3 regions of the Mesorhizobium sp. Root695 genome follow, and region 2 is predicted to be linked to each of the others. Evidence: riboswitches for the same ligand, from Rfam matches in the RefSeq annotation. Region 2 holds a riboswitch; each other region holds the start of a gene.
The links. A riboswitch is a leader RNA that binds a small molecule or an ion and turns the genes downstream of it on or off. The one in region 2 is predicted to bind cobalamin.
Positions count from the first base shown of each region.

Region 1 (6,859 bases), on a different contig from region 2:
TCGGCAAGCTGTTTGGAAAACACCGGTTTTCGCCGAACGTCTCGCCGTCGAAAACCTGGGAAGGCCTGATCGGCGGACTGGTGTCGGCGAGCCTGCTCGGCGCGCTGTTGTCGTTCGTGACACCCTTTTCACCGCTGCAGGCAGCGGCCGTGGCCTTCGTCGCCTGCTCGATGGGATTTCTCGGCGGGCTGGTCGCCTCGGCCATCAAGCGCGACCAGGGTGTCAAGGACTGGGGCCATCTGATCGAAGGCCATGGCGGCATGATGGACCGCACCGACAGCCTGGTCTTCGCTGCCCCGGTCTTCTTTCACATCGTGCGCTATTTCTGGACGGTCTGAGAGCTCCGAACTAGCGAAGTGTTGCCCACCGCGATCACAGCCGGTTGCGGATGAGCATGGTGACGACGAAGAACGCGCCAACCGAGCTGGTGATGATGCCGATCGGCAGTTCCTGCGGCGGCAGCAGCGTTCGGGCCAGAAGATCGCTTGCCAGCAGAAGCACCGCGCCGAAGACGGCACAACTGGCAACCAGGCGCAGATGCAAGGGACCCGCCAGCGGCCGCGACAGATGCGGGATCATCAGTCCGACGAAGCCGATGACGCCGGCGACAGAGACAAGGATCGCCGTCGAGAAGGCGGCGACGATAAACGTCATCCTGCGCATCCGCGCCACCGGCACACCAAGGCTTTCGGCGGCGTTTTCGCCGGCCAGGAAAGCATCGAGCCGGCGGTGGTTCCATAGCGCGTAAGCCAGGATGGTGCCCGCCCCCAGCGCGCCCAACCAGATATTGTCCCAGCGCGCCAGGCCAAGGCCGCCCATCGTCCAGAACAGCACGGAGTGGGCGGCGCGCTGGTCGCCGGCAAAGACCAGATAGTTGGTCAAGGCGGTGAACATGAACGACACGGCAAGGCCGGCAAGGATCAGCCGCTCCGGGCCTTGCCCCCTCACCCGCGCGACCAGCAGCAGGACGACACCGGCAGCCAGTATGCCGCCGGTGAAGGCCGCGACCGGCAACGTCCAGATGCCGAAACTGTCGCCGAAGACGGTGATGACGGAAACGGCACCCGCGGCGGCTCCCGACGACAGGCCGAACAGGAACGGGTCGGCAAGGTCGTTGCGGGTCACCGTCTGCAGCAGCGCACCGACGACGCCCAGCCCGGCGCCGACGCAGATGGCCAGGATCGTGCGCGGCAGCCGCAGGTCGACGACGATCTTGCCAACCGGCCCGGACACGTCGTGCCCTTCCAGCCCAATTGCACGGCCAAGCGCGGCAACGACATCGGTCAACGGGATCAGCGTCGAGCCATAGGCGATCGACAGCAGAGCGAGAGCGGTGATCACCGCCGCTCCCACCAGCATGGCCAGTGCGAATGTCCTGTGCCGCAAGGTTAGAACGCTTCCGGATGCATGGCCTTGGCGATCTTGTCGATCGCTTCGATGTTGGCCGGTCCGGGCGTCAGTTCGGCATAGCGAAGGGCGACGAAGCGCTCGTTCTTGACCGCGTCCGTCTCCTTCATGGCCGGATGCGCCTTCAGGAAATCGAGCAGCTTCTTGTAGCCGCCACCATCCTGGTAATCGAGCAGGATGAGGAATTGTGGATTGCGCGACGCCACCGTTTCCCAGTCCGTGTTGCCCCAGCTGGTGTCCATGTCGGCCATGATGTTGTCGCCGCCGGCGGCTGATATCATGGCGCTGGGGATGGCGAACTTGCCTGCGGTAAACGGCTTGTCCTCGCCGGAATCATAGAGGAACACCCGCGTTCCCTTACGGTCGCCGACCTTGGCGGTGATGTCGGCGAGTTGCGTCTTCCAGCCCGAAACGAGCTTTTCGGCCTCGGCCTCCTTGCCGAAGATCTTGCCCAGCTTTTCGACATCGCCATAGAGCAGGTCCATCGAGGCGGCGGGGTGGTTCTTGTCGAGATGGACGCAGCTTTCCGTCAGCGCCAGCGTCTTGATGCCGTGCGGGGCAAGCGTGTCGGGTGTCACCTCGCCGCCCGGCTTCATGCCGTAATACCAGCCGGCGAAGAAGAAATCGGGCTCGACCGCGACGAGGTTTTCGAGCGTCGGGTATTTCGGCGCCAATTCCGGGATCGAGCCCTGCTCGGCCTTGAATTCGGGACCGATCTTGTACCATCCGGTGATGCCGGTCAGGCCGACGATCGATGGCTGCAGTTTCAGCGCGAAGGCCATCTCGGCCATGTTGAGATCATGGATGACGGCGCGCTTCGGCGGTGCGTCAAACGTCAGCGGCTTGCCGCAACTGTCGACCGTGACCGGGAAGGCGAAGGCCGTGGGGGTCAGCAGCGAGAAGGCAAGCGAAAAGGCTAGGCGTTTCAAGAATTTGCTCCTATGTGAATGGGATTGGGTCGAATACGGAACGGTTTCAATCAGGATGGCGGCGAGCCACGGTTTGGAACTTCGAACACCGTCAGTTCGCGGTCTTCGGTCGGATGGCGCAGACGCAGAACATCGATGCCGAAAATCTCGCGGATCAATTGTTGGGTCAGCGCTTCGCGCGGCGCGGCCAGCGCTTGCAGACGGGCCTGGTTCATCACCGCCACCCTGGTGGCGAACGGCGCGACCAGGGCCAGATCGTGCAGCACCGCGATCACGGTCATGCTGAAGCCGGCCACGAGTTCGAGCAGTTCGCCGCGGGCGCGCGGGTCGAGATGGTTGGTCGGCTCGTCGAGGAACAGGATCTTTGGCTGCTGGGCGATGGCGCGCGCCAGTTGGGCGCGCTGGCGCTCGCCGCCCGACAATGAGCCTATGGTGCGCCCAAGCAGCGGCAGCAGGCCGGTCCGGCGCAGCGCATCGACGACAATGTCGCGTTCCTCGCTCCTGCGCCGCAGCCCGGCGTGCGGGACGCGGCCAAGCTCGACATAGTCGATCACCGCCAGCCGTGGATCGGGCTGGTCGGTCTGGCCGACCACGGCGATGTGCAGTGCCCGCTCGGCAGCGGAAATCCTGTCCAGCCGACGCCCGGCTAGCTTCACCTCGCCGGAACTTGGCCGTAACATGCCCGACAGCATGCGCAGCAGCGTCGTCTTGCCGGCGCCGTTGGGGCCAATGATGGCGAGGCGGTCGCCAGCGGCCACCGACAGGCTGACCGCCTGGACCAGATCCCGCCCATTCGCCATGGCGCAGAGGTCACGTGCTTCGAGAAGCGCTACAGTCATCGGCTGCTGCCCGCCGGATTGCCCGAACCGGGGATGCGGGCAAGCGTCTTGCCGGCCAATCCCGCCGGGCGCTGACCGGAACTGCACGAGCCGTCGGCCAGCGAGGCGTAGAGTTTGGCGAATCGCACGAGGTCGCCGACATCGGCTCGCGCGTCGATGGAGCCGAAGAGATAGGCAGCCTTGCCTTGCGCCTGGAAGGCGACCGTCAGCGGCCGCGAGCAGCCCGCCATGCAGGCCACGCCTTCGACCGCGACGCCGCTCGCCACGGCTGGTTCATGTTGGGCCGAAAGTCGGGAGCGCAAATCGGTACAAAGGTCGTTCCCGGACCTGACGCCGGTCACATGGTCACGGCAAAGCGTGCACACGATGATGCGATGGATGGGATCGATGGAGCCGTCCAACTTTCCGTCACTTTCCAAAACTGGCGACGGAAGGAAGCTGGCGAACCGGCCGACAAGACCGAGATTCGCGTTTCCTCCCGGCACACCCCGTCCGGTCAACTCATGCTGATGGCAGGTCTCCTGGCTCGCGGGTCGTTGCGCCATCCTGCCTTCCCAGCCTTGCCGGCCAGTGGCATTCGCGGATTTTGCTCGCCGCTTACAGTTGCGGGGGCAGCCACGGCCTCGACCCCTGGGATCTCACCGTGTTCCCTTTTCACCCCTCGCCTTTTGACTCGGGGACCATCACGAAATCACAGTAGATTTCCCCCAAACGCATCGCAACGCATTTCTGCGGGTTGAGTTTGCCAAGCCGGCAATGGGTATGATCGATGGCTGGACGGAAACAAGCAACACCTTTGATTGTTATGTAATAACATATTGCTATGAATATGACCCGACTCTGTCAACCCCTTTCCACGCAAAGGCGATGGCCTATCGTTTCGGTTTTGCGCGGAGCGCAATTTCGATCAAACTGACCTCATCGGGAAACATCACCATGATCCTGCCACGTGTGAATCGAGCCATTTTAAAAGGAGCCCCATGAACCCGACCGAGAAAGCGCTGTGGTTCGTCGAGAGCCATCTGCCGGAGGCGATCTCGCTCGACGATGTCGCGCAAAGCAGCGGCGTGTCGCGTTTTCATGTGACGCGGGCTTTCGGGGCTGCAACCGGTCGCTCGGTGATGGGCTACATGCGCTCGCGCCGCTTGACCGAGGCGGCGCGCAAGCTGGCCGGCGGAGCGCCCGATATCCTCAGCGTCGCGCTCGATGCCGGCTACAACTCGCATGAGGCGTTCACCCGTGCCTTCCGCGATCAGTTCGGCACCACGCCGGAACTGGTGCGCGCGCAAGGCACACTCGACAAGCTCGACCTCGTGGAGCCGATCCTGATGGACCAGTCCTTTCTTGCCAACCTCGAACCGCCGCGTTTCGAGACCAGCCGGCCGTTCCTCATCGCCGGTCTCGGCGAACGCTACAGCTGCGAAACCAGCGCAGCCATTCCGATGCAATGGCAGCGCTTCGGCCCCTATATCGGCAACATTCCGGGCGAGACAGGCGACGTTGCCTATGGCGTCTGCGTCAACGGCGACGATGCCGGCAATTTCGACTACATTGCCGGCGTCGAAGTGTCGGACTTTTCCGACCTGCCCAAGGAATTCAGCCGGGTGCGCGTGCCGGCACAGAAATATGCGGTCTTCGCCCACCGCGAACACATCTCGACCATCCGCCGGACGGTAAACACCATCTGGAACAAATGGCTGCCGGCCTCCGGCCATGAGATTTCAGATGCGCCGGAATTCGAACGCTACGGTCCCGAATTCGACCCGCGCAGCGGCAATGGCGGGCTGGAAATCTGGATACCGGTGAAGGGGTAGACGATCACGCCATCGGCAGCGCCGGCCAGCGATCAGTGACCTTTCCGCCGGCAAACACCGCGATCGATCCGAATTGCTGCAGCACGGCCTCGCTCTGCGTCGGGCGCAAGAAGGCGTAGTCGCCTGGCCTTGCGGGCGCATCGGCCGGCAAGCCCATGAATTGCTGGTTGGAGGACAGGCCGAGCAAGCCGTTCGTCGTCATGCCTTGGGGGAACACCGGCTCGGCCATCCACTTGCCGCCATAGAGGTAGCAGCCCTTGCGGGGAAACCGGCCGATCGCCTGCAGCGCGCGGGTGACAGCCGGCGGGCCGGGCAGCATTGGCTCGACCACTTTCAGCATCGGCGTCGCGATAAAGGCCGCCGGCTGGAAGCCTTCGAGACCTGATGTATCGAAGTCGCTGGGCAGCACGAAGGCCGATCCCATCGACACTTCATTGGCGACACCGCCATGATGAAGCAGCGCGGTCTTGCTGCCGCCGATGTTCAGGATGCGGCGCTGGTCGGCCCCGAGACAAGCGACGAACGCCGTGGCCTGCGCCGACGCCTTTGCCAGGGCTTTCGTCGGCCCGCCGAACAGACCAGGAATGAGCGGCGCATGCGCCTCGTAGGCCATGACCCCTTCGCAATGCAGCCATTTGTGAGCATGGAGCGCGCTCAATGCCCTCGACAAGGTTTCGGGATCAGCAAACCCGCCGCGATGCAGCCCGACGTCGATCTCGAAAGCAATGCGCAGTTCGATGTCGAGTTCGGCAGCGAGCGCGCCGTACTCCGCCAGTCTCTCCTCGCTGTCGATCAGCCAGCAGACACGCGACCAGTCGGCGTCGGCTTTCACCAGCGCCGCCCTTGCCGCGTCGACCGGTATCGGCTTGCCATACAGAAGATCGGCATCCGGAAACGTCTTCAGCACCGCCTCGCTGATCGGCGGATGGAAGGTCATGACGTGATTGGTGCCAAGCGCCTTGCCGATATGCGCAAGCAGCGGCAGACAGGCGAGTGATTTGTCGACCAGCCGCACGGCAAGGCCGGGATCCAGTCTCCCCTTCACCAGAGCGATGTTGCTGTCCAGCCGGTCGCGATCGAGCAGCAGGCAGGGCTGGAAGATGCCGGCTTCCTTCAGCGCATCCGACAGGGTGGAAAAATAGGCGTTCATGTCTCGATGCCGAACAGGTCGGCCATGTAGGGCGAGACGAAGCGGTTTTCCGGATCGATGTCGCGGCGCACCGCCATGGCGTCGTCCCAGCGCGGGTAGAGCTTTTTCAGATCCGCCGCTTTCAGGCTGTGCATCTTGCCCCAATGCGGCCTGCCGCCATACCTGCGGAAGATCGGCTCGGCCGCCCGCATGAACGGCAGCGGATCGTTCGCCGCGTCATGGTGGATGGCGATCGAGCAGGTTAGCCTGTTGTAGAAGGGCGAGAGCCAGAATTGATCCGGTGCGACCGAGCGCACCTCCATCGGGAAATAGACCTCGGGAAAACGCTTCTCGGTCAGTTCGATGATCTCGGCCAGCGCCTTCGGTCCCTCCTCGAACGGCAGATGATATTCCATCTCGTTGAATTTGGTCTGGCGGTCACTGGCATAGACGTTGAGCCAGTCCTGCACATAGTCCTCGGCCGGCACTTTCGCGACGGCGCCCAGGATCAGTCGGCGGCGCAGCGATGGCAGCCAGGCAAGCGCGGTGCGCAGCCTGCGCAGCGTCCTCAAACCCGCCTCGTCTTGCTCCGGCGGGCGCGCGGTGGGTGCTGCGTCGCTGAGGTCGCTGGCTATGAACTGTGCATAGCCGGAAAACGGAATGTAGTAGAATTCGGCCGAGCGATGCGCGGCCATCATCATCTCGAAATCGCGCAGCATGTCGGCGATCGGCAGCACCCAT
Region 1 covers NZ_LMHO01000013.1:4,850-11,708, reverse strand. The annotation lists gene ASD99_RS15130 (phosphatidate cytidylyltransferase) at 1-338, shown strand, start outside; gene ASD99_RS15125 (FecCD family ABC transporter permease) at 373-1,359, opposite strand; gene ASD99_RS15120 (ABC transporter substrate-binding protein) at 1,389-2,336, opposite strand; gene ASD99_RS15115 (ABC transporter ATP-binding protein) at 2,387-3,175, opposite strand; gene ASD99_RS15110 (DUF1636 family protein) at 3,172-3,540, opposite strand; cobalamin riboswitch at 3,669-3,875, opposite strand; gene ASD99_RS15105 (AraC family transcriptional regulator) at 4,156-4,989, shown strand; gene ASD99_RS15100 (DSD1 family PLP-dependent enzyme) at 4,994-6,139, opposite strand; gene ASD99_RS15095 (D-arabinono-1,4-lactone oxidase) at 6,136-6,859, opposite strand, start outside.
Region 1: another riboswitch for cobalamin. It lies ahead of ASD99_RS15110 (DUF1636 family protein); the one in region 2 lies ahead of ASD99_RS01880 (aromatic ring-hydroxylating oxygenase subunit alpha).

Region 2 (6,859 bases):
GGCGCATGCCGCGCGCCGCATACTCCCAGTGCAGGAAGGCCCGCAGCGGCGCTCCCGGCTCCCACGGTGGAAAGGCGTCAGTCGAGGCCATCAATTGCACGCCAACGCGACGTTGCGGATCGTAGAACTGCCAGAAGTCGAGATCGTGAAAATGGTGGCCACGCAACCCGGTCTCGGCGAGCCGCTTGGCAAAGCCGTGCTCGGTGAAATGCGCGTCGCCCCACTTGGCCGGCTCGGGGATGCCGGGGATGCCTGGATGAACAATGAAAATGCGGCAACTGGACGTTTCAGGTTGATCGTCCCTGGTCTCGACCAAAGCATGGCCGAGTGCATCCGCCAGCACGCCGGGGCCGAGATGCGCGGTAAGCTCCAGCCGGGGCAGGCGGATCTTGCGCACGACTGGATTGTACGCGGCCGCGCGTTCAGCGGCGGCGATGAGATGCCGGGCGTAATCCGGCAAGGTTTCGAGAGTGACGCGCGACATGGCCAAGTCCAGCGCCCTTCTATCGCGGTGCAACCGGCGGCTCGTCAGGATGCCTGTTTGACCGCCGGCCAGCCAACCGGCTCCTCGACTTCATGGATAGGATCCACGATGATCAGGTCGGCGAGGTCGTCGTGGACATTCACGGTGAGCGGCTCGCTCGTGGCGGCAAGCTCGGCAAGCAATTCGTCAGGCAGCGGCTGCGGCGGCGCATCCAGGCCAACCAGCAGCCCCAGCTCGAGCAATTGCGATACGAAGCCTTCGAGTTCAGCCGGGCCAATCGTCGAGGCGCCAGCGGTCAGCCCGATCAGAGCCTGGGCATCGACGCCGGACGATAGCGCCTGCCAGATCCTGCTGCCCGAATCGGAAAATCCGAAGTACTTCCCGCTCGAAAGATCGAGCACGACGGCTTCGCCGTCGAAGGATTCAAAGACAATGTCCTTGCTCGAAATCGCGTATACATCGGTATGACGCATTGCTCTTGACCCCCATAGCTGCGCGAGCAATCGTCGGTCGGCGCGGTCGCTCAGCTCATAAGGCCTGTAAACACTCGATTCTTTCTTGGCAAGCCAACGCGCGCGGCGGCTCCAAGCGGATCACGCCTCGATTTCGAGCGCCGAAAGCGGTTTTGAGCAACAGGCGAGGATAAAACCGTCGTCGATTTCGTGATCGAGGATACCACCATTGTGGCTCATCTCGACGTTGCCCGCGACCTTCCTCACCTTGCAGGTGCCGCACAGGCCGAACTCGCATGCGGCGGGAATCCGCACGCCCGAGGCCCGTGCCGTCTGCAGCACCGTCTGGCCGGCGACGCATTCGGCGTCGACATCCGAAAGCGCGAAACGGATCGGCGTCGCGGCTTCGGCGACAATGGCGGCACCGTTTTCAGCCGGCGACGCGAATGGCGCCGGGATTTCTTCCACGACAGGCGCCGCAAAGCTCTCCTGATGATATTTCGTCATGTCGAAGCCGGCTGAGTCCAGCATGCCGCGCACGGCGCGCATGAAGGGATCGGGGCCGCAGCAGAAGATTTCGCGCTCGCGGAAATCGGGCGCCAGCAGTGGCAGCCGGATCGCGTCGATGCGGCCCATATGGCCGAACCAGCCCTCGCGGCTCGACCGCTCCTCGATCATGAAGCCGAGCGACAGGCCGGGCATACGGCTGCCGAGCAGTTCGAGTTCCTTGCGGAAAATGATCTCTTCCGGGCGGCGTGCGCAGTTGACGAAGCCGACATCGGTCCATGGCGCGCAGTCATTCAGCCAGCGCAGCATCGACATCATCGGTGTCACGCCGGAGCCTGCCGAAATGAACAGATACTTGGCCGCCGGGTGGCTGTGCAGCGAAAAATCACCGGTCGGCCCATAGGCCTTGACGTGCGACCCGGGCGTCAGATGATCGAACATCCAGCGCGTGCCGATGCTGCCGGCCTGCGCCTTCACTGTCACCGCGATCGAGAACGGCCGCGATGGCGAGGACGACAGCGTGTAGGTGCGCATCAGCGGCCCGTCGGCGGTCGGCAGTTCCAGCGTCACGAACTGGCCGGGCTTGTAGCGGAACCAGGTCTGGTTGTCGGAGCGGAAGGTGAAGGTCTTAACGTCAGGCGCTTCGTCGCTGACGCCGATCACTTCCAGCACCTGCAGCCTGTCGTTCCACGGCGTCATCTGGTCGAGATGGCGATAGAGGCCAAGATCCGTCATCGCATTCATCCTCTTGTCCCTTTTGTTTTGTGCATGTCCCAAAACCGCTGCGCACTTTTGGGCGACATGCGCTAGGCGACGCTGCGCAGGGTCGGCCGCTCGCCTTCGGCAAGGCGCGGACCGATGAACGACGCGTACCATTCGACGAACTGGATCACGCCACCCTCATGCAGCTCCGAATAGGGGCCGGGCTCATAGGCGGGCGACAGGATGCCGAAGGCGTTTTCCTCGACGATGCGGCGGTCCTGGTCGTTGGTCTCGGTCCAGACATGGGTGAGGTCTTCGATGGTGTAATCGATGCCCTCGACCGCATCCTTGTGCACCAGCCATTTGGTCGTCACCGCCGTTTCCGTGGCGCTGATCGGCAGCACCCGGAACGTCACCGCGTGGTCGATGAGGATGTGGTTCCAGGTCGTCGGATAGTGATAGTGCATCAAGGTGCCGATCCGGTCGGCGGAGACGGTGTCGGAAAGGTTCTTCTTGACCGCCAGCTTGCCGGTCATGGTGTAGCTGACGGCATCGCGCAGCAGTGGCGCGCGGGTGGCGCGATACTGTCCGGCCGGATCGATGCGGAATTTGCTCGGCAGGCCGGCGGCCTCGCATTTGGCCCAATGCGCGACCATCTCGGGGTCGCTATCGGCGCCGTTGACGCCGGTCACGGTCGGCGCCTCGGGGAAGGTCTTGCACAGTTCGGGATGATTGGCGGCGCAGTGGTAGCACTCGCGGTTGTTTTCCCAGACCAGCTTCCAGTTGCCTTTCTCGATGATCGTGCTCTCGAAGGCGATCTTTGCTTCGCGCAACCGGTGCGGCAAAAGATAAGGTTCGATCATCGCCCGCATCGGCGCGAAATCCGCCGGCTCCTTGGCCAGGCAGATGAAGATGTAGCCGCCGACGTTTTCGCAGGCGACCGGCTTCAGGCCGAACTGGCTCTTGTCGAAACCGTCGGCCATCTGGCGGGCAAACAGCAGGCGGCCGTCGAGCTCATAGGTCCATTGGTGATAGGGGCAGACGAGCTTTGCCGCCGTACCCTTCTCGGTGTTGCAGACGCGGCTGCCGCGATGCCGGCAGGAATTGTGGAAGGCGTTGATCTTGCCTTGCTGGTCGCGGACAAGAACGACCGGATAGTCGCCGATCTGCACTGTGATGTAGCTGCCCGGCTTCGGAAGCTCGCAATCGTGGCCGATGAACAGCCAGTCGCGATACCAGATCAGCTCCATGTCGAGCTTGAAGTAGTCTGGATCGGTGTAGAACGGCTGCTCTAGCGAAAAGCCTTGCCTGCGGCTGTTTAAGAGCCTCAGCATGTCGTTGCGAATATCCATGTCCTGTCCTCGCTTTAAGGACTGAACTGGTGGTGACGGAGGAAGGATTGGACGCAGGCCGGCGATGCGTCGGACATGCACGATCCACCTCTTGACCGCCCACCGCGATCAGTCGAGTCTAGAAATCTTGGGCTGGTTTCCGGGCTCTGGAGTTGTCCTTGCGGACCATCGCGACACCTTCCCAGGCAGTTGCCCAGTGGTCTCCCGTTGCGACTTGAACTCCACCACCGTTGCGGGGGCAGCGCCGGATTCTGACCGGCTTCCCAATTCTCCGCCCCGTCGTCACGAAGTGGCACCTGAGATGGTATGATCTAACCACGATCGCGGACGCGTCATCGGCATGAAAACGACATCGTATCCATGCGGCGCGACACGCACGCGAAACGCCCCGGTTGGCGATTGCCGCGCTGAAATCCTATCTCCGCGGCGGCCTTCCCATCTGCAATCTCCTCGAAACCGACCCCTGACCGAGGTCAAAAAGGGTTAACAGTTTCGAAAAGTGACTATTAGCGGTCACTAAAATCGAACCGAACGGTTCGTTTCTGTTGACGGTGCGTGCAGGACGGTGTGAACGCTGGGCCTACGAAACAGTTGGTGATATGACTGGCGGCTTTGGCTAACATATTGATAAATATATGGAAAAAGTATTGTGTAGAAGCCCTTGGCGCAATTTCAAGTGGCGGATTCATGGTCCACACGGAACAACTTCGTGATTGGAAAAGGCAGACCGGTCCTACCACATCGGGGCTGTCCGAACGACGCGATTTCCTCCCAAGACACGCCGCTATACGGACGGGAAAAATACTAAAAATACTGGAGTACATAAAATGAAAAAGATCATTCTCACTGCCGCCGCCCTTCTGGCCATTTCCGGCAGCGCCTTCGCTAATGGTAGCGACCACTATGGTTCGAACGCCCCGGCAGCCACTGCTGTCGACAGCTCGTACACCGCTTCGGTCAAGAAGTCGGAACCGGCTGCTCAGACGCCTGCCCAGGGTAGCGACCGTAACCTCTTCGGCAACCACTAACAGCCGAATCACCAGTTGACGGGGGGTATGCCTGCCGTCCTGGCGAAATCCAGAAATTCAGGAGACTTGAAATGAAGAAGATCATTCTTGCTACCGCAGCCGTTCTGGCCATTTCCGGCAGCGCCTTCGCCGCTAGCGACAACTATGGTTCGAACGGCGCCAATCAGCCTGCCGCGGCGGTCGACCAGTCGTACACGGCTTCCACCAAGACATCCGAACCGGTTGCCCAGACGGCCGCTCAGGGCAGCGATCGCAACCTCTTCGGTCGCTAACAACCAATTTCCCAGTTGACGGCGGGTATGCCTGCCGTCCTGGCGAAATCTAGAAATTCAGGAGACTAAAATGAACAAGATCCTTATTGCTGCCGCCGCCGTTCTGGCCATCACCGGCAGTGCCTTCGCCGGTAGCGACAACTTTGGCTCCAACGGCGCCAACCAGCCTGCCGTCACTTCGGTTGACACCGCGCACACGAGCTCGATCCGCAACAGCGGTGGCCTCGTCGAGAAGCTGCTCAATTCGTCGGGCGACGTACAGAAGTCCGCCCCTCAGGGCAGCGACCGGAACCTCTTCGGCCGCTAACAGCCGAAGCTGATCTTCAAAAGAAGAGCGGCGGGCCAAGCCCGCCGCTCTTTTTTGGCCGCCTTTGCTTCCGGCTTTTGCAGCGCAAAGGAATGCCCATCCGTATCGAAGATATGCAGGTCCTCGCCATTGGCGCTCAGCCGCAATGTCGAGCCGCGCTTGACCTCGACATTGCCGGGCAGCTTGGTCACCAGCGGCAGATCGGCGCGGCCGATGTCGATATAGACCAGCTGGACCTCGCCGAGCTGCTCGACATAATCGACCGTTCCCTCGAACAGATAGTCAGCGCCGCTGGAGATGATCAGATCCTCCGGCCGCACGCCGAAACTCACCGCGGTACCCTTCGCCGAAGCCGGCGTGGTGATCGGCACGGTTGCCTTGCGGCCGCCGACATGGCTGACGACGGTCGGGTTGCCGGTCTTGTCGATGGTCGCCGGCAGGATGTTCATGGCCGGCGAGCCGATGAACTGGGCAACGAACAGGTTGCCGGGTTTCTTGTAGAGGTCCATCGGCGTGCCGACCTGTTCGATATGGCCGTCCTTGAGCACCACGATGCGATCGGCCAGCGTCATCGCCTCGACCTGGTCATGGGTGACGTAGATCATGGTCGTGTTGGGCATCGATTCCTTGAGCTTGGCGATCTCGATGCGGGTGGCGACGCGAAGTGCGGCGTCAAGGTTCGAAAGCGGCTCGTCGAACAGGAACACTTTCGGATTGCGCACGATGGCACGGCCGATGGCGACGCGCTGGCGCTGGCCGCCCGACATCGCCTTGGGCAGGCGGTCGAGATATTTGGTCAGCTGCAGGATTTCCGCCGCCTGGCGTACGCGGCGATCGATCTCGGCCTTGTTTTCCTTGCCGATCTTCATCGAGAACGCCATGTTGTCGTAGACGGTCATGTGCGGATAGAGCGCGTAGGACTGGAACACCATGGCGATGCCCCGCTTCGATGGCGGCACGTCGTTCACCACCTCGCCGGCTATTCTGAGCTCGCCGGAGGTGATTTCCTCGAGCCCGGCGATCGACCTCAGCAATGTCGACTTGCCGCAGCCAGACGGGCCGACAAAGACGATGAACTCGCCCGACTTTATATCGAGGTCGATGCCGTGGAGAATGTTCAGAGTGCCGTAGGACTTCTTCACTTGTCTTAGCGTGACATCGGCCATTGGTTTCCTCCCAGTGATTTGAATTCAGTCGATGCGCCCGAACCAGGCGCCGTAGCCGCCAAGCTGTATGGAGCCGCTGCTCGCCTGCCCCGAAAATCCGTGCCCGGGCAAAGGTTGCAGCGATCGGTTGCCAAGGTCAACCTCGGTCGGCCTGGCGCCCAGATTGAAGACGCAGACCACCTGCTCGTTGCCGGCGCGGCGCGTGAAGGCGACCGTGTCGCCCTCACTTTCGATGAAGGTGATATCGCCCTTGGCCAGCGCCGGATGGGCGCGGCGGAAGCTGAGAAAGCGCCGGTAGTGCTCGAGCAGCGAACTCTCGTCGCCCTGCTGGACATTGACCGCTTGCGCCAGATGCTTGGCCGGCACCGGCAGCCAGGGTTTTGCCGACGAGAAGCCGCCATTGCTGGCGCTGCCGTCCCACACCATCGGCGTGCGGCAGCCGTCGCGGCCTTTGAATTCAGGCCAGAAGCGGATGCCGTAGGGGTCCTGCAGATCCTCGAACCGCAGGTCGGCCTCGCCAAGCCCAAGCTCTTCGCCCTGATAGATGCAGACCGAACCGCGCAAGGACATCAGCAGCGCCGAGATGACC
Region 2 covers NZ_LMHO01000001.1:374,723-381,581, forward strand. The annotation lists gene ASD99_RS01865 (hypothetical protein) at 1-484, opposite strand, end outside; gene ASD99_RS01870 (PqqD family peptide modification chaperone) at 529-957, opposite strand; gene ASD99_RS01875 (hybrid-cluster NAD(P)-dependent oxidoreductase) at 1,078-2,178, opposite strand; gene ASD99_RS01880 (aromatic ring-hydroxylating oxygenase subunit alpha) at 2,250-3,497, opposite strand; cobalamin riboswitch at 3,610-3,812, opposite strand; gene ASD99_RS01885 (DUF680 domain-containing protein) at 4,325-4,525, shown strand; gene ASD99_RS01890 (DUF680 domain-containing protein) at 4,597-4,797, shown strand; gene ASD99_RS01895 (DUF680 domain-containing protein) at 4,868-5,104, shown strand; partial or broken gene ASD99_RS01900 (ABC transporter ATP-binding protein) at 5,161-6,270, opposite strand; gene ASD99_RS01905 (alpha-glucosidase family protein) at 6,295-6,859, opposite strand, start outside.

Region 3 (6,859 bases), on a different contig from region 2:
GTTGGTGTGGAACTGATCGTGGTGGATCTTCGAGCGGCAGACATCCATCAGCGCTTCCGAGCCGCGCAGCATGCAGGGCGTGGTGCCGCAGACCTGGATGTGCGCACGCGTGCCGACCGGGTTCAGCTGGTACTGCGTGTAGAAGGTCGCGACCTCGAGCCCACGGATGCGCGGCATGCCGAGCATATCGGAAATCGTCTCGATCGCCGCCTTCGTCACCCAGCCTTCCTGCTCCTGCGCGATCATCAGAAGTGGGATGATGGCCGACTGCTCACGGCCCTTCGGGTACTTCTTGATCCATTGCTTCGCCGCTGCGGCATTCGCCCGATTGAAGGCGAAGGATGCTGGCTGGACGCTGGCTTCTGCGAGACGGCGGACTGACATTTAGCGATCGACCTCACCAAACACGATGTCGAGGGAGCCTAGAACGGCGGTGACGTCGGCCAGCATGTGGCCGCGGCAGAGGAAATCCATCGCTTGCAGATGCGCGAAACCAGGCGCGCGCAGCTTGCAGCGGTAGGGCTTGTTGGAGCCATCGGAGACGAGATAGACGCCGAACTCGCCCTTCGGCGCTTCGACCGCCGCATAGACCTCGCCGGCTGGAACGCGATAACCCTCGGTGTAGAGCTTGAAGTGATGGATCAGCGCTTCCATCGAGCGCTTCATCGCCTGGCGCTTGGGCGGCACCACCTTGCCGTCGAGGTTCGACACCGGTCCGGTGCTCTCCTTGCCGAGCAGAAGGTCGACGCACTGGCGCATGATCTTCGCCGACTGGCGCATTTCTTCCATGCGCACGAGGTAACGGTCGAAGCAATCGCCGTTCTTGCCGATCGGAATGTCGAAATCCATTTCCGAATAGCATTCATAGGGCTGCGACTTGCGCAGGTCCCAGGCTGCACCCGAGCCACGCACCATGACGCCCGAAAAACCCCAGGCCCAGGCATCGGCCAGCGAAACGGTGCCGATATCGACATTGCGCTGCTTGAAGATGCGGTTGCCGGTCAGCAGCTGGTCGAGGTCGTCGATCGACTTCAGGAACGGATCGATCCACTTGCCGACGTCCTCGACCAGCTTCTGCGGCAGGTCCTGATGGACGCCGCCGGGGCGGAAATAGGCCGCATGCATGCGTGAACCGGAGGCGCGCTCATAGAACACCATCAGCTTTTCGCGCTCGACGAAGCCCCACAGCGGCGGCGTCAGCGCGCCGACGTCCATCGCCTGCGTCGTCACATTGAGGATATGCGACATGATGCGGCCGATTTCGCAGTAAAGCACGCGGATCAGCTGGCCGCGCTTAGGCACGTCGATGCCGAGCAACCGCTCGGCAGCCAGCGCGAAGGCGTGTTCCTGGTTCATCGGCGCGCAATAATCGAGCCGGTCGAGATAGGGGATCGCCTGCAGATAGGTCTTGGCCTCGATCAGCTTTTCCGTGCCGCGATGCAAAAGCCCGATATGTGGATCGACGCGATCGACAACCTCGCCGTCCAGCTCCAGCACGAGGCGCAAAACACCGTGCGCCGCAGGGTGTTGCGGGCCGAAATTGATGTTGAAGTTGCGGACGGAGGTTTCAGCCATTCTGGCGCCTCAATTCGTCTTGGCTTTTTCGTCCCCCGGCAGCACGTAGTCGGTGCCTTCCCATGGGGAAAGAAAATCGAAATTGCGGAATTCCTGCTTCAATTCCACGGGCTCGTAGATGACGCGCTTGGCCTCGTCGTCGTAACGCACCTCGACAAAGCCGGTCAGCGGGAAGTCCTTGCGCAGCGGATGGCCTTCGAAACCATAGTCGGTCAGCAGGCGGCGCAGATCGGGATGGCCCGAGAACAGCACGCCATAGAGATCGTAGGTCTCACGTTCGAACCAGTCGGCACCGGGGAACACGCCGGTGATCGACGGCACCATCGTCTCTTCATCGGCCTGCACCTTGATGCGGATGCGCACATTCTGCTTCGGCGACAGGAGGTGGTAGACGACGTCGAAACGCTTGGCCCGCGACGGATAGTCGGCGCCACAGACGTCGATGACCGAGATGAACTGGCAGCGCGCATCGTCGCGCAGGAAGGTCATGACCTCGACCAGATCGCGCGGCTCGACATGAACCGTGAGTTCGCCATAGGCGATATCAGCGTCGTTCACACGGCCGGTCAGCTTCTCGCCGAGATAGGTCGACAGTTCGCTCAGGGATGCGGTCATGGATTTACCGTTCGATCGTGCCGGTGCGGCGGATTTTCTTCTGCAAGAGAAGAATGCCGTAGAGCAGCGCTTCGGCGCTCGGCGGACAGCCGGGCACATAGATGTCGACCGGCACGATGCGGTCGCAGCCGCGCACCACCGAATAGGAATAGTGGTAGTAGCCGCCGCCATTGGCGCATGAGCCCATCGAGATGACGTAGCGCGGCTCCGGCATCTGGTCGTAGACCTTGCGCAGCGCCGGCGCCATCTTGTTGGTCAGCGTGCCGGCAACGATCATGATGTCGGACTGGCGCGGCGACGCGCGCGGCGCGACACCGAACCTCTCCGAGTCATAGCGCGGCATCGAGGTATGGATCATCTCCACCGCGCAGCAGGCGAGGCCAAAGGTCATGAACATCAGCGAGCCGCTGCGCGCCCAGGTGATCAGCGCTTCCGTCGAGGTGACGAGAAAACCCTTGTCGGCGAGCTCATTGTTGATCTCGAGGAAGAACGGATCGTCCGCCCCCACCGGCCTGCCGGTGTTGGGATCGATCAAACCCTTGGGCTTCGGCGCGACGAGCGTGCCGGAACTGTCGTTCAATCCCATTCCAGCGCTCCTTTTTTCCATTCATAGGCAAAGCCGATGGTCAGCACCGCCAAAAAGACCATCATCGACCAGAAGCCGAGCATGCCGATCTTCGAGAACGACACCGCCCAAGGAAACAGGAAGGCCACTTCCAGGTCGAAGATGATGAACAGGATCGACACCAGGTAGAAGCGGATGTCGAATTTCATGCGGGCGTCGTCGAACGAGTTGAAACCGCACTCGTAGGCGGAAAGCTTTTCAGGATCGGGATTGCGGTAAGCCACCAGGAAGGGCGCGGCCAGCAGCGCCAGGCCGACAACCAACGCCACGCCTATGAACAGGACGATGGGCAGGTATGAGCTTAGAAGTGCGTTCATGCTCGGCTTTCCGTTGGCGCCAATCCACTTTGATTACAGCACCGGACCCTAATGCGGAAGCGTGACAGTTTAACCGCTGAACCGTTTTAAGGGCCTATGCTGCAACGCGGCGAGGGTTAGCGCAGCACTTCCAGTGAAGCAAGTCAAACCTTGTTCAAAACACTGACCTGGACGGCATATCCGGGGAAACTGGTCCGATCCGCTCCTGTTTGATTTCCTTCGCTTTCTACTCCACTTTTCTCTCCTGACATGCTTGCCGCCAAAACCCTGCTAGCATGGCCCGGAATCACCCATCCGACCCTCGGTCAAAACACTTCAAAGTGATGCCTGCATGAAGGAAAAGATCTCGCTCCCCATGGCCCGGCGCATTGCGCTCGCCGCCCAGGGGTTCCTCGATCCCCGCCCGACCGGCACGCCTGACCGAAGGCATTTTGCCCGCACGCTCTCCCGCACCGGCCTGTTGCAGATCGATTCCGTCAGCGCGGTGGTGCGCGCTCATTATATGCCACTCTATTCGCGCCTGGGCCCCTACCCGCTCACTCTGCTCGACAACGCGGCCGTGACGCGCAAGCGCACGGTGTTCGAATATTGGGCGCACGAGGCCTCCTTCCTGCCGGTCGAGACCTACCCGCTGATGCGCTGGCGCATGCAACGCGCCGAGCGCGGCGACGAGATGTATCTGGGCCTCGCCAAATGGGGCCGCGAGCACGCCGCCTATATCGAAGAGATCTACCGCCAGGTCGCCGAGCGCGGCCCGATCGCCGCTTCCGCGCTGGAAGGCCAGAAAGGCTCGGGCGGATGGTGGGGCTGGAGCCACGCCAAGCATGCCTTCGAATGGCTGTTCTGGGCTGGGCGCATCACCACGGCGCACCGCCGCGGCTTCGAGCGTTTCTATGACCTGCCCGAACGCGTGCTGCCGCAGGCGATCCTTGACCTGCCGGTGCCAACGCCTGAGGACGCGCACCGCGAATTGCTGCGCATTTCCGCCCGCGCCCATGGCGTGGCGACATCAGGCGATTTGCGCGATTATTTCCGCCTGTCCCCGGCCGATATGAAAGGCCGGCTGGAGGAACTGGTTGAAACCGGCGAGCTGCTGCCGGTGCGCGTCGAAGGCTGGGACAAGCCGGCCTATCTTCATAAAGACGCCCGTTTGCCCCGAAAGATCGAAGCCCGCGCCTTGCTGGCGCCGTTCGACCCGGTCGTCTTCGAACGTTCGCGCACCGAGCGCCTGTTCGATTTCCACTACCGCATCGAGATCTACACGCCAGCCGACAAGCGGCAATACGGCTATTATGTCCTGCCGTTCCTGCTCGGCGACAGGATCGTGGCGCGCGTCGACCTCAAGGCCGATCGGCCTGCGAGCGTGCTGCGCGTCCATGCGGCCTATGCCGAGCCCGGCGCACCAGCCGAAACCGCTGCTCAGCTCTTCGAGGAATTGAAGCAGATGCAGGGCTGGCTGGGCCTCGAACGCATCGAAGTGACGTCCGCCGGTGACTTGGGTCCGGCGCTGGCCGACCTGACAGCGTCGTAAGCTCGCGTTGACACCGCTGCCCGCAAAAGCCTAAATCCGTTCCAGACGGTCTCTTCTCTTCAACGAGAGGAGCCAAGAGGGAATGCGGTGCGGGATATCTGTCCCAAATCCGCGGCTGTCCCCGCAACTGTAAGCGAAGAGCCAAGGCCGAAAGCCACTGGGAGGTTCCCGGGAAGGCGGCTACCAAGGCGATGACCCGCGAGCCAGGAGACCTGCCGTCTGCGACTGTAGAATCCGATCGCCCGGCGGGTTTCCGGGCAAGGAGCCCGATTTTTGGACCACGACAGCAGTTTTTCGGCTGGCACAGCGGATGTTTCGTCCGGCAATGATGATGCCTTGGCCGGCGTCACCGTCATCGTCTGCGCTTCCTGCCGCGATGAAACCGGCTCCGACGCCCATCCCCGCGCCGGCGAATCGTTGGCGGATGACACCCGCCGCGCCGCATCCGGCGAAAATATTCGCATCCGCAGCGTTGAATGCCTTGGCAATTGCAAACGGCGCCTCAGCGCCGCGATCCTGCGCGATGGCTGCTGGAGCTATGTCTTCGGCGACTTGACCGCGACCAGCGGTGCCGACCTCGTCACCGGAGCCAAACTCTTCGCCACCTCGACGGACGGCCTGATCCCGTGGCGCGGCCGTCCCGATAGCCTGAAGCGCGGCCTCGTTGCCCGCATCCCTCCCCTCAACCTGTTGAAGGACTGACCATGACCGCTCCAGATTCGTCCGCCAACCTCTCCCGCGTTCCCTGCACCGTTGTCACCGGCTTCCTCGGCGCCGGCAAGACGACGCTGGTCCGCCATCTCCTGGAAAACGCCGGCGGCAAGCGCATTGCCATCATCGTCAACGAATTTGGCGACATCGGCATCGATGGCGAGATCCTCAAGGGATGCGGCATCGACACCTGTCCGGAGGAAAACATCGTCGAACTGGCCAATGGCTGTATCTGCTGCACCGTCGCCGACGATTTCGTTCCGGCGCTCGACCAGATCCTCGCGCTGACGCCGAGGGTCGACCACATCCTGATCGAGACCTCGGGCCTCGCGCTGCCCAAGCCGTTGGTCCAGGCTTTCCAGTGGCCGAGCGTGAAAAGCCGGGTGACCGTCGACGGCGTCATCGCCGTGGTCGACGGGCCGGCATTGGCCGAGGGTCGCGTCGCCAACGACATGGATGCCTTGCAGGCGCAGCGCGCCCAGGATGAGACGCTCGACCACGACGACCCGGTGGAAGAAGTGTTCGAGGACCAGATCGCCTGCGCCGACCTGATTATCCTGTCGAAAAGCGATTTGATGGACGCCGCCGGCACCGACCGCGCCAACGCCATCATCAACGAACACTCCGCCCGCGCGGTGAAGATCGTGCCGACATCGCATGGCAAGGTCGATCCCTCGGTGCTGCTCGGGCTCGGTCTGGCGGTCGAAGACGACATCGAGAACCGCAAGTCCCATCATGACGGCGCCTTCGACCATGAGCATGACGACTTCGACACCTTCATCGTCGACATTGCCTCGATCGCCAATCCCGATGATCTGGCGAAACGCGTCGCCACCGTCGCCGAAGAAGAGAACGTGTTGCGCGTGAAAGGCTTCGTCGAGGTCGGCGGCAAGCCGATGCGGCTCTTGCTGCAGGCGGTCGGGCCGCGCGTCAATCATTACTATGACCGCGCCTGGACCGCCGAGGATGACCGCCGCTCGCGCCTCGTCGTAATCGGGCTGAAGGGGCTGAACCGCCCGGCGATCGAGCGTATCCTTGCCGGCTGATTTCGGACACGGGTCGCGATGCACATCCTAACCACGACATCCGCCTCGCTCGACGACCTCGCCGAGCCGGTCGATCTGCGGCAGACGCCGGCGGATATCGTGGCGCTGTCCTTCACCGACAGCGATCTCGCCGGATTGGCGGCGGCCTGGAAGGCCGACGCCGAACGCCTGCCCTCGATGCGGCTGGCCGCGCTGCGCGACCTGCGCCATCCCATGTCCGTCGACCTCTGGGTCGACAGCGTCGCCCGCCACGCCAAGATCATCCTCGTGCGCATCCTCGGCGGCTACGACTGGTGGCGCTACGGCTGCGACCAGCTTGCCTCGACCGCCCGCGAACGCGGCATAAAACTGGCGCTGCTGCCCGGCGAATGCCGAGATGAGGATCTGCGCCTGATCGAAGCCTCGACGCTGCCGCGCGAGGAGTTGGACGGCCTGCTCG
Region 3 covers NZ_LMHO01000003.1:237,551-244,409, reverse strand. The annotation lists gene ASD99_RS05315 (NADH-quinone oxidoreductase subunit E) at 1-384, opposite strand, end outside; gene ASD99_RS05310 (NADH-quinone oxidoreductase subunit D) at 385-1,575, opposite strand; gene ASD99_RS05305 (NADH-quinone oxidoreductase subunit C) at 1,585-2,190, opposite strand; gene ASD99_RS05300 (NuoB/complex I 20 kDa subunit family protein) at 2,195-2,776, opposite strand; gene ASD99_RS05295 (NADH-quinone oxidoreductase subunit A) at 2,767-3,132, opposite strand; gene ASD99_RS05290 (winged helix-turn-helix domain-containing protein) at 3,464-4,663, shown strand; cobalamin riboswitch at 4,693-4,898, shown strand; gene ASD99_RS05285 (DUF1636 family protein) at 4,937-5,365, shown strand; gene cobW (cobalamin biosynthesis protein CobW) at 5,368-6,420, shown strand; gene cobN (cobaltochelatase subunit CobN) at 6,439-6,859, shown strand, end outside.
Region 3: another riboswitch for cobalamin. It lies ahead of ASD99_RS05285 (DUF1636 family protein); the one in region 2 lies ahead of ASD99_RS01880 (aromatic ring-hydroxylating oxygenase subunit alpha).